Regions from separate parts of the Ruegeria sp. YTSC002 genome, predicted to be linked through region 3. Evidence: riboswitches for the same ligand, from Rfam matches in the RefSeq annotation. Region 3 holds a riboswitch; each other region holds the start of a gene.
The links. A riboswitch is a leader RNA that binds a small molecule or an ion and turns the genes downstream of it on or off. The one in region 3 is predicted to bind cobalamin.
Positions count from the first base shown of each region.

Region 1: linked by a shared signal. The riboswitch ahead of AC2FFD_RS21360 (DUF4198 domain-containing protein) and the one ahead of AC2FFD_RS17410 (DUF1636 family protein) in region 3 are both predicted to bind cobalamin.
Region 2: linked by a shared signal. The riboswitch ahead of AC2FFD_RS05560 (DUF1636 family protein) and the one ahead of AC2FFD_RS17410 (DUF1636 family protein) in region 3 are both predicted to bind cobalamin.

Region 1 covers NZ_JBXWML010000019.1:13,284-16,554, reverse strand. Annotated here, with positions in the region: gene AC2FFD_RS21365 (ROK family transcriptional regulator) at 92-1,216, shown strand; cobalamin riboswitch at 1,340-1,538, shown strand; gene AC2FFD_RS21360 (DUF4198 domain-containing protein) at 1,670-2,455, shown strand; gene cbiM (cobalt transporter CbiM) at 2,462-3,073, shown strand; gene AC2FFD_RS21350 (NikL family nickel/cobalt ECF transporter subunit) at 3,070-3,271, shown strand, end outside.
Region 2 covers NZ_JBXWML010000002.1:81,452-84,722, forward strand. Annotated here, with positions in the region: gene AC2FFD_RS05550 (carbohydrate kinase family protein) at 1-693, shown strand, start outside; gene AC2FFD_RS05555 (D-lyxose/D-mannose family sugar isomerase) at 710-1,375, shown strand; cobalamin riboswitch at 1,475-1,671, shown strand; gene AC2FFD_RS05560 (DUF1636 family protein) at 1,769-2,125, shown strand; gene AC2FFD_RS05565 (ABC transporter ATP-binding protein) at 2,122-2,895, shown strand; gene AC2FFD_RS05570 (ABC transporter substrate-binding protein) at 2,912-3,271, shown strand, end outside.
Region 3 covers NZ_JBXWML010000010.1:96,239-99,509, forward strand. Annotated here, with positions in the region: gene AC2FFD_RS17405 (SLC13 family permease) at 1-1,183, shown strand, start outside; cobalamin riboswitch at 1,410-1,616, shown strand; gene AC2FFD_RS17410 (DUF1636 family protein) at 1,709-2,083, shown strand; gene cobW (cobalamin biosynthesis protein CobW) at 2,085-3,140, shown strand; gene cobN (cobaltochelatase subunit CobN) at 3,146-3,271, shown strand, end outside.

The DNA of each region.
Region 1 (3,271 bases), on a different contig from region 3:
CAGGAAAGGGGTGGTCGTGCCGGAAAATTCATCACGGAAAAACTCGATTGGTTCACAGGGGTCAGTGGTGCGCGGAACCAATCAAAGCGGCATGCGGGCCCGCAACGAACGGCTGGTGTTGTCGCTTGTCCGACGTCATCAGGCCCTTGCGAAGTCCGAACTCGCGCGCATGACGGGACTGTCGGCACAAACGGTTTCCGTCATCATGCGTCAATTGGAAAAGGATGGGTTGCTTCTGCGCGGTGAACCGGTCCGCGGGAAAGTCGGGCAACCTTCCGTTCCCATGCGTCTCAACCCGGATGGTGCGTTTTTCTTTGGGCTCAAGGTCGGGCGCCGCAGTACCGAGCTGGTTTTGACTGACTTTGTGGGAAACGTACGGCAACGCAAGCGGCGAACCTATGACTATCCAACGCCGAAAGCCACTTTGGAGTTTTCCACGCAGAGTCTGGGCAAAATGATGTCATCCATGTCGCCCGAGGCCAAAGGCAGGATTGCGGGTCTTGGAATTGCCATGCCTTTCTACCTGTGGGACTGGGCCCAGGCCCTTCAGGTTCCTCAGGAAGAAATGGACCCGTGGCGCGTATCAGACCTGAAGGCTGACCTGGCTGGTCGCCTCGATATGCCGGTTTTTCTGCAAAATGACGCAACGGCGGCTTGTGGTGCGGAACTGGTATTCGGTCCGGCCGATGGACCAAGGGATTTTCTGTACTTCTATATCGGGTTTTTCATTGGCGGCGGTGTGGTTCTCAATGGCGCGATCTTTTCGGGGCGTGGAAACTCGGGGGCGATCGGCCCCCTGCCTGTGCCGGATGGTACGGGCGGTGTCAGGCCGCTTATCGACGTGGCCAGCCTTTATGTGCTCGAGCGTGCGATCACGACAGCAGGGGCGACCTCGCAGTCTTTATGGGAAACGACCGAACGTTGGGATGTGCCAAATGTTCAACTGGAAAACTGGTTGAAACGGACGGCGAGCGGGATTGCCCATGCGATTGTCTCATCCTGTAGCCTGATAGATTTCGAATGCGTGAAGATTGACGGCTGGATGCCGCAGGAAATCAAGGCGAGTTTGGTTGAAATGGTCGAAGACAAACTGTCCAAGCTGAACCTGACCGGTCTTGAGCGCCCCGTGGTGCTGGAAGGGACCGTGGGCCCGGAAGCACGCTCACTGGGTGCGGCAAGCCTGCCGTTGTCGGAAAGGTATCTTTCAGAAGCTTAGGCATGAAATCATCCTGCTGCCTGGGATTTTTCACGAAGTCGATTTACCCGCCCGAACTGCCGAATTCAGCTTTTTTCGACGGCCACGGCACATTTTCGTTGACCGAGGGCTGAGTTGTCTGGCAAGCCGCTCGGCATGTCCGGTTCCGGGGCTTGCTCTGGAATCAATAGGGAATGCGGTGCGGGCTCAGGCCCAATTCCGCAACTGCACCCGCAACTGTAAGCGGCGAGCAGGGCTGAAACGCCACTGGGGTTTGCCCGGGAAGGCCAGTCCAACGCTTTGACCCGCAAGTCAGGATACCTGCCGGACATGTGCCCTCTAATGGGCACTCCTAATCGGCGACGGGATGTGCGTCGGACCAGGATGCCTGAAAGGGTAATTTGGCGTCGAATGTCCTGTGGTCAAAACGAATTTCGCGCCGGGATTGGCGCGACGGGACAAGGACGACTGTTCATGAAAACGCTGCTCAGTGCAGCCGCTGCCGTGATGGCACTTCCTGCCATGGCAAATGCGCATTTCCTTTTGGAATACACCACCGACACCATGATCGAGAAACCGGGTGACGTGCCGGTCAAGCTGATTTTCTGGCATCCGTTCGAAAACGGCCATGTCATGGATCTGGAAAAGCCGCAGGAATTCTATGTGATCCACAACGGTGAAAAGACCGATTTGCTGGATACGCTGGAACCTATCCGGTTCACCGGCGGGCAAAACGAGGGCGCGGCGTTCAAAGGCAGTGTCCCGGTCAAACGGTCGGGTGACTATGTGCTGGTGACGGTTCCTCAGCCTTACTATGAAGAATCCGAAGACATCTATATCCAACAGCTCACCAAAGCCTTCCTGAACCGCAACGAATTACCGACCGACTGGATGAATCCCGTGGGTCTGCCGACCGAGATTGTCCCGCTGAACAAGCCGACCAACATCATCGCGGGTTCAACCTTCACGGGCCGTGTGCTGGCTGATGGTCAGCCGGTTGCGGGGGCCGAGATCGAGATCGAATACATGGCCGCCGAACCCGACATGGACAGCGCGGCCGCTTCTGCACCGAAAGTGTCCCCTATGCCGGGTGGTGCGGTGGTCGCCATATCTGACGACAACGGGTATTTTTCGTTCGGCGTTCCAAAAGCCGGCTACTGGGGTTTCGCAGCACTTGGATCCGGTCCGGCAACCGAACATGAGGGCAAAGAACTCAGCCAGGATGCGGTGATCTGGATTCGCGCCTGGGATCTGGAGTAACCCCGAATGCACATCGTCGACGGAGCCCTTTCCAACCCGGTTGTTGTTGGCGGCGCCATAGCGGCCGCGGGTGGGATCGCCATGGGTCTCAGGTCTCTGGATCTTGATCGCATCCCCACTGCCGGTGTGTTGTCAGCCAGTTTCTTCGTAGCATCGTTGATCCACGTACCCATTGGTCCGTCGTCGGTCCATTTGATCCTCAACGGCATGGCCGGGCTGCTGCTTGGTTGGGCCGCATTCCCGGCTTTGTTCGTCGGGCTTTTGTTACAGGCGGTCTTTTTCGGCTTTGGCGGGTTGACGGTGCTGGGGATCAACACCGTCAATATCGCCCTGCCCGCGGTGGTGGCCGGAATGCTGTTCGGTCGTCTGATCGCGCGCGGGACACCTTTGCATGGTGCGATTTGGGGTGGTGTCGGCGGCGCATTTGCAATTGCGGCGACAACCGGCATGGTCGCGATTTCCCTGGCGCTGTCGGGGGATGAGTTCCTGCCCGCTGCCAAGCTTGTTTTCTTCGCCCATATTCCAGTCATGGCCATCGAGGCGATTTTGACCGGGTTCGCCGTCTTGTTGGCGCGCAAGGTCAAGCCCGAACTGTTTTTCAGAGGAGCAACCACATGAAGCATCTGGTTGTCATACTGGCTGTGTGCTGTGCGCCCGTGCCTGCCTTGGCGCACAAGGTCATAGCCGGCGTTTTCGAGTCGGGAGACGTGATCGAGGGCGAGATCGGCTTTTCCAACGGTGATATGGCAAGCGGGACCGAGGTCATTGTCACCGGCCCGGACGGGGCCGAGCTGGGTCGATCGGTCACGGATGCGG
Region 2 (3,271 bases), on a different contig from region 3:
GACCGTCCTACCACGCTTGCCTTTGTGCAGCTCTCGGAAGGGCACGCGACTTACAGCTTTGTTGATGAAAACACCGCGGGCCGGATGTTGCTGCCCGAAGACATGCCCGATCAGCTTCCTGCTGTCTCTGCCCTGTATCTCGGCGGAATCAGCCTTGCCTGTGAACCTTGCGCAGATGCCTATGCCGCCCTTCTGGACCGCCACGGTTCCGACCGGGCGGTGATGCTGGATCCGAATATCCGCCCGGGTTTCATCAAGGATCAAACCCGGTTCAGAGCGCGTTTGAACCGCATGATCTCACAAGCGGATATCGTCAAGGTTTCAGACGAGGACCTGGACTGGATCATTCCGGGCGCTGAATCCGAAGCCGCGAAGGCGTCTGTGCTGTTGCAGGCGGGTCCTTCCGTTGTCATCGTCACGCGTGGCAGCGACGGGGCGCACGGCTATCTGGCGGATGGTTCCGAAGTCTCGGTTCCTGTGAAGCCCGTTGAAGTGGTCGACACGATCGGCGCAGGTGACACGTTCAACGCCGGCGTCCTGACCGGTCTCAGCCGTGCAGGGCATCTGACCAAATCAGGTCTGCGCGGATTGACGGCTGAAAGCCTGCAAGCAGCCATGGAACTGGGCGCTGACGTGGCGGCCGTGACCGTTTCCCGAGCCGGGGCGGAACCCCCCTGGGCGCACGAACTTTGACCTGCGGGATAGCATGATGAAACGTTCCGAAATCAACCGTATCAAGACCCAGGCACAAGCATTCATTCAGTCCTTCGGTGCCGTGTTGCCACCCTTTGCGGATTGGTCGCCCGAGAAAATGCGCAGCCCTCTGGCGGAAACGATCCGCGGCCGCGGGTTGGGATGGGACATAACCGATTACGCACAAGGCCGTTTCGACGAACTTGGACTGTTTCTGTTCACTCTGCGCAATGGCGAGGCGAAGGATCTGAAATCCGGGCGCGGGATGCTCTATGCGGAAAAACTGTTGATCTCGAAAGACAATCAGCTTTCTCCGATGCACCGGCATATCGTCAAGGCAGAAGACATCATCAACCGGGGCGGCGGCGACCTCGTTCTGGAAATTCATGCGTCGGATCCAAACGGTGGCGTCGACCGCGACAATCCGGTGACGGTCCCAAGCGATGCCTGCCCTGTAACCTTGCAACCCGGAGAACACTTGCGGCTGAAGCCGGGGCAAAGCGTAACTTTGATGCCCGGCATCTGGCACGCTTTCTGGGCCGAGCGCGGCGATTGCCTTATTGGCGAGGTATCGACCGTGAATGACGACCGTACGGACAATGTGTTCGAAGAGCCGATCCCACGGTTTTCGAAGGTCGAGGAAGATACCGATCCGGATTTTCTTCTTGTATCAGACTATTGACACCGTTCGGTCCGGGCTGGCGCAGCAGGATCGCTGGCTCAACTGTTGCAATTCCATCCACCACCCTTTCGCCTGCCGCTTGACAAGTCTGGCATAGCCGGACTAGCTGAGCGGGATGGTTCCGTAAGGGATGAAAATGGGAACACGGTGCGGCGCTGGAATGTGCCAAGTCCGTGACTGCCCCCGCAACTGTAAGCGGAGAGCGACGCCACTTCACCACTGACCCGTATGGGTTGGGAAGGTGGGCCGAGCCTTGACCCGCAAGTCAGGAGACCTGCCATCGCATGGTAACCAACCCGGGGCGGGGCGTCCCCGAAGGAGGCTTGATGGCGCGTTTGCGTAATATCTGGGTATGTGCCCTCTGTCTGCATCTGGCAAACGACGGAGACGGCAATGACCTGCTATTCTGATCACTACGTTCTGATCTGTTCAACATGTCAGGGGACGATGTCTGCCGAGGCTGCGCAAGACGCGCTGGATGCTCAGCTGCCTGACGGTTTTGAAACCCGAATGGTGGCCTGCATGGCAGGTTGTGAACGGGCCATGACCGTCGGATTTCAGGCCGCAGGCAAAGCGCAGTACCTGTTCGGCGACATTAAGACATCACACGACCTGGATGCCCTGGTCGAATTCGCGACCCAGTTCGGCGACAGCGACGATGGCTGGACCAGCGCTTCGGACCGCCCTCCTGCCCTTTTCGCAAAGACCCTGTCGCGAATACCCGCTTTGCCATCCCGAGGGACATCATGAGCTTTCTGGTTGCCGAGGATCTGGAGTACTACGCGCTCAATGGTGATATCCTGTTGCAGGATGTATCCTTTCGTCTGGAAGAAGGATCAATTCTGGCAATCGCCGGGCCGAACGGCGCCGGTAAGACCACTCTATTGAAACTGCTGTGCGGGATTGAACGGATTGCCTTGGGTGATGTTTGGATAGAAGGCCAAAGCCTTCGTACCCTGTCCGCCCGCCAACGCGCCCGCTCCATTGCTGTGGTCGGACAGCAGGAAATGCCCGACGGACGGATGCGCCTGCAAGACTACGTTGCGCTGGGACAAATCCCGATTCAGGGCGAACGTTCGGTGGCTCAGCACAAGGCTGATCTTGAACGGGTGCTGACGACGACCGAGCTATCGCATTTTGCCAACAAAACGATGGGTCAGCTGTCCGGCGGAGAACGTCAGCGCGCACATATCGCGCGCGCGTTGGCCCAGAACCCGTCCTTGCTGTTTCTGGACGAGCCAACCAACCATCTGGACCCCGATGCCAAGGGGCACATGCTGTCTCTGGTCGCTGATCTGGGGGTAACGGTCGTCATGATCGTCCATGATCTGGTCATGATCCCGGAATTCGCCACCCATGTGGCGTTGATGAAGGCTACGCGTCTGACAGGGTTCGGGCCTGTTGGCGAAGTTCTGACCCCAGACCGGGTACGTGAGACATTCGGCGTGGATTATCTGTGCTTTCAGCACGAAGGCCGCATGATCCCCGCACTGGATATCCGAAAACGGAAATTGTCATAATAACAGGAGCTTACATATGATGCAGAAACTCTGGCCGGTGGTCGTCTTCGCTGGCTTGGCAGGTGGCGCGGCAGCAGAGGGCGTCACCGTGGACAATTGCGGCGAACCGCTGGCTTTTGACTCGGCGCCGGAACGTCTGGTCGTGCATGACATGAACATGACGGATATGGCCTTTGCGCTCGGCCTTCAGGACAAGATCGTGGGGCTTACCGGAATTACCGGCTGGTACAAAACAAGCCCTGATTTTGATGCTCAGCGTGGCGATATCCCAGAGCTTGCCCCCAAATACCCGACCATTGAAAACCTTGTGGCCGTCGAACCCGATCTGTTTTTTGCCGGTTGGTACTATGGCATGAAACCCGGCGGTGACGTCACG
Region 3 (3,271 bases):
AGGGACACAGGAATACCTGCAAAGGGTCTATGGCCTCAAAGCCGATGTGTTCGAAGTCGTGGTGCCCGAGGACAGCCCCCTGGTCGGCGAGATTCTGGCCGACATCAACCACGAAAACCACCTGTACATCATTTCCACCTTCTATCGCGGCAAAACCTCGATGGTTCAGGTTTTGACAGCGGAAATTGCAGCGCCGTGTCGGCTGGCCATCGTCGGCCGCCGTTGGGAGGTCGAGAAATTCGCCGAGAAATACGGGCTGACCGTTCTTCCCGACTTGGACGTTTTCGTCGAAGAGTTCGCCCCAACCAATGCAGGCGTGGCCGAGGTGGTCATCACGCCCGACAGCAAGCTGATCGGCAAATGCCCCCGCGAGCTTTTGTTTCGCAAGACCTACGGGATGTCACTGCTGGCCATTCACCGCGGCGAAGAGACGCTGAGCCATGTCGAGACCGAGGATCACGAATCCACTCAGATCGGGCTCGAAAAGTTTCAGGCGGGCGACATGCTCGTGGCGCATACCAGATGGGACAACCTAATGCGGATCAAACGAGATCCGGATTTCGTCGTTGTGACAACGGACTTTCCACAGGACGAGCTGAGGCCGCAAAAAGTCGGCTGGGCCCTGGCATTTTTCGCCATTTCGCTGTCATTGATCCTGTTCACGGATGTCCGGCTTTCACTCTGTCTTCTTACCGGCGCGGTGGGCATGATGTTGACCCGTGTGCTCAGCGTGGATGAGGCATACCGCGCGGTCGGCTGGAACACCGTATTCCTGCTCGCCTGCCTTATACCGTTGGGACAAGCCGTACAGAACACAGGCACCGCTGCGTGGATCGCCCAGCAGATCATGATAATTCTGGACGGCTGGCCGATCTGGTCGCTGCAAACCGGCATCGCCATTCTGGCGACGGCCTTTTCTTTGGTCATGTCAAATGTGGGGGCCACGGTTCTGCTGGTGCCTCTGGCGGTATCGATTGCGATAGCGGCTGGCGGGAATCCGGCCGTCTTTGCCCTGACCGTCGCCATTTCAACATCGAACAGCTTCATCATCCCAACCCATCAGGTAAATGCCTTGATCATGGGGCCGGCAGGATACAAGGTGATGGATTTCGTGCGGTCCGGAGGGATCATGACTGTGCTGTTTCTGGTCGTCTCGCTGCTCATGATCAACGTCATTTATTAGCGCGAGAGGATCCGGGGTATTAGGTGGTCTTTTCCCATCATCGGGACAGGTTCCCTTGAGCCACCCGCTCACCACAGTGTACGACCCTAGCAGAGATACCGTTGGTCGCCGGGCTCATCTCAAGCTGAACCCCGCACGACATGCCGCCCATCGACGCCCACAGGTCGCTTTCTACTCCTCTGCATCATTGTTGCGCGCGACTCGCTTGACAAGCAGGCCAGCGGTGCCGCATGTCCCTTTCGTTGGTGTCGGTGACAGCCGATGAAAAGGGAATGCGTCAACGGTCATGCCGCCAAACGCAGCCGCCCCCGCGACCGTGAACGGAGAGGATGCCCAATGCCACTGGCCCAAAGGCCGGGAAGGCGGGACATCCGACAGAGGCCCGCCTCTGGCATCCGCAAGCCGGGAGACCTGCCAACAACCGAAGTTGAAACCGGGCGGGGTGTTCCGGTGTCGGGTCCGTGACCAATCGTGGCCCGCATGAAACCCCGTCCCCCGCGAAGAGGATTTGGGGGGATGAGAGACATGACCGAGACCACACCAGTCGAGCTGCTGGTCTGTACCACCTGCCGTCGCGGCCTGCCTGTCGAAGATGACGCGCAACGCCCGGGCGCTTTGTTGCACAAGGCCCTGGAACAGGCGGACCTGCCCGACGGTGTCACCCTGAAAGCCGTTGAATGCCTGTCAAACTGCGATCAAGGCTGTTCGATCGTATTGCGCGGCGGGCCGGGCCGCTGGACCTTCGTGTACGAAAACCTGAGCGAAACAGATCATGTCGACGTCATTGTCGACGGTGCGACCAAGTATCTGGCCACTGAAGATGGCTTGGTGAAATGGCGCGAACGCCCCGAACATTTTCGCAAGAACTGTGCCTCGCGCATTCCCCCGATTGGAGCCTGACATGTCGAACCTCGAAAAACTCCCCGTCACAGTGATCACCGGCTTTCTTGGCTCGGGCAAAACCACTTTGGTGCGTCACCTGATGCAGAACCCGCAGGGCAAGCGCCTTGCTGTCGTGGTCAACGAGTTCGGCGATGTAGGCGTCGATGGCGACATCCTGAAATCCTGCGCCATCCCGGATTGCCCGGCGGAAAACATCATGGAACTGGCCAATGGCTGCATCTGCTGCACCGTGGCAGATGACTTCATTCCCACCATCGAGGCCCTGATGGCGCTGGAGCCGCGACCGGATCACATCCTGATCGAAACCTCGGGACTGGCGCTTCCCAAACCGTTGCTCAAGGCGTTCGACTGGCCCGATATCCGTTCCAAGATCACCGTGGACGGCGTTATTGCTCTGGCCGATGCCGAGGCCGTGGCCGCCGGTCGTTTCGCGCCCAATGTCGAAGCGGTGGACGCCCAGCGCATGGCCGATGACTCGATCGACCACGAAACGCCCCTGTCCGAAGTGTTCGAGGATCAGATCTCGTGCGCCGACATCATCCTGCTGACCAAGCCCGACCTCGCCGGCCCCGAAGGCGTGGCGAAGGCGCGCGAGATCATCGCCGCCGAGGCGCCGCGCCCCCTGCCCGTGGTCGAAGTGGCCGAAGGTGCCGTGGACGTTCGCGTCGTGTTGGGTCTGGAAGCCGCCGCCGAGGATGACATGGACGCCCGGCCCTCGCATCACGACGGCCACCATGATCACGAGCATGACGATTTCGAAAGCATCATCGTCGAGTTGCCCGAGCAAGCCGATCCGACCCAACTGGTGGCCAATATCGAGCGTCTGGCGAACGAGCTGAACATCCTGCGGGTCAAAGGGTATGCTGCCGTTCAGGGCAAACCCATGCGCCTGCTGGTTCAGGCGGTCGGTGCGCGGGTACGGCACCAGTATGACCGTCCGTGGGAACCCGGCGAAGAACGCCGTTCGCGTCTGGTCGTCATCGCCGAGCATGACGATATCAAAGAAGCGGAAATCCGCGAAATCCTCGTGGGTGTGCGTGAGGCTGCCGAGTAAGACCCATGCACGTCGTCTTCCGCGAAAGCCACGGGCTCGAGGAAACCGAGACCCCGACCGATCTGGGCCAGAGCCCGGCGGATCTGGTGGTGCTGTCCTTTTCGGACAGCGACCTGGGTGCGTTCGCGGCG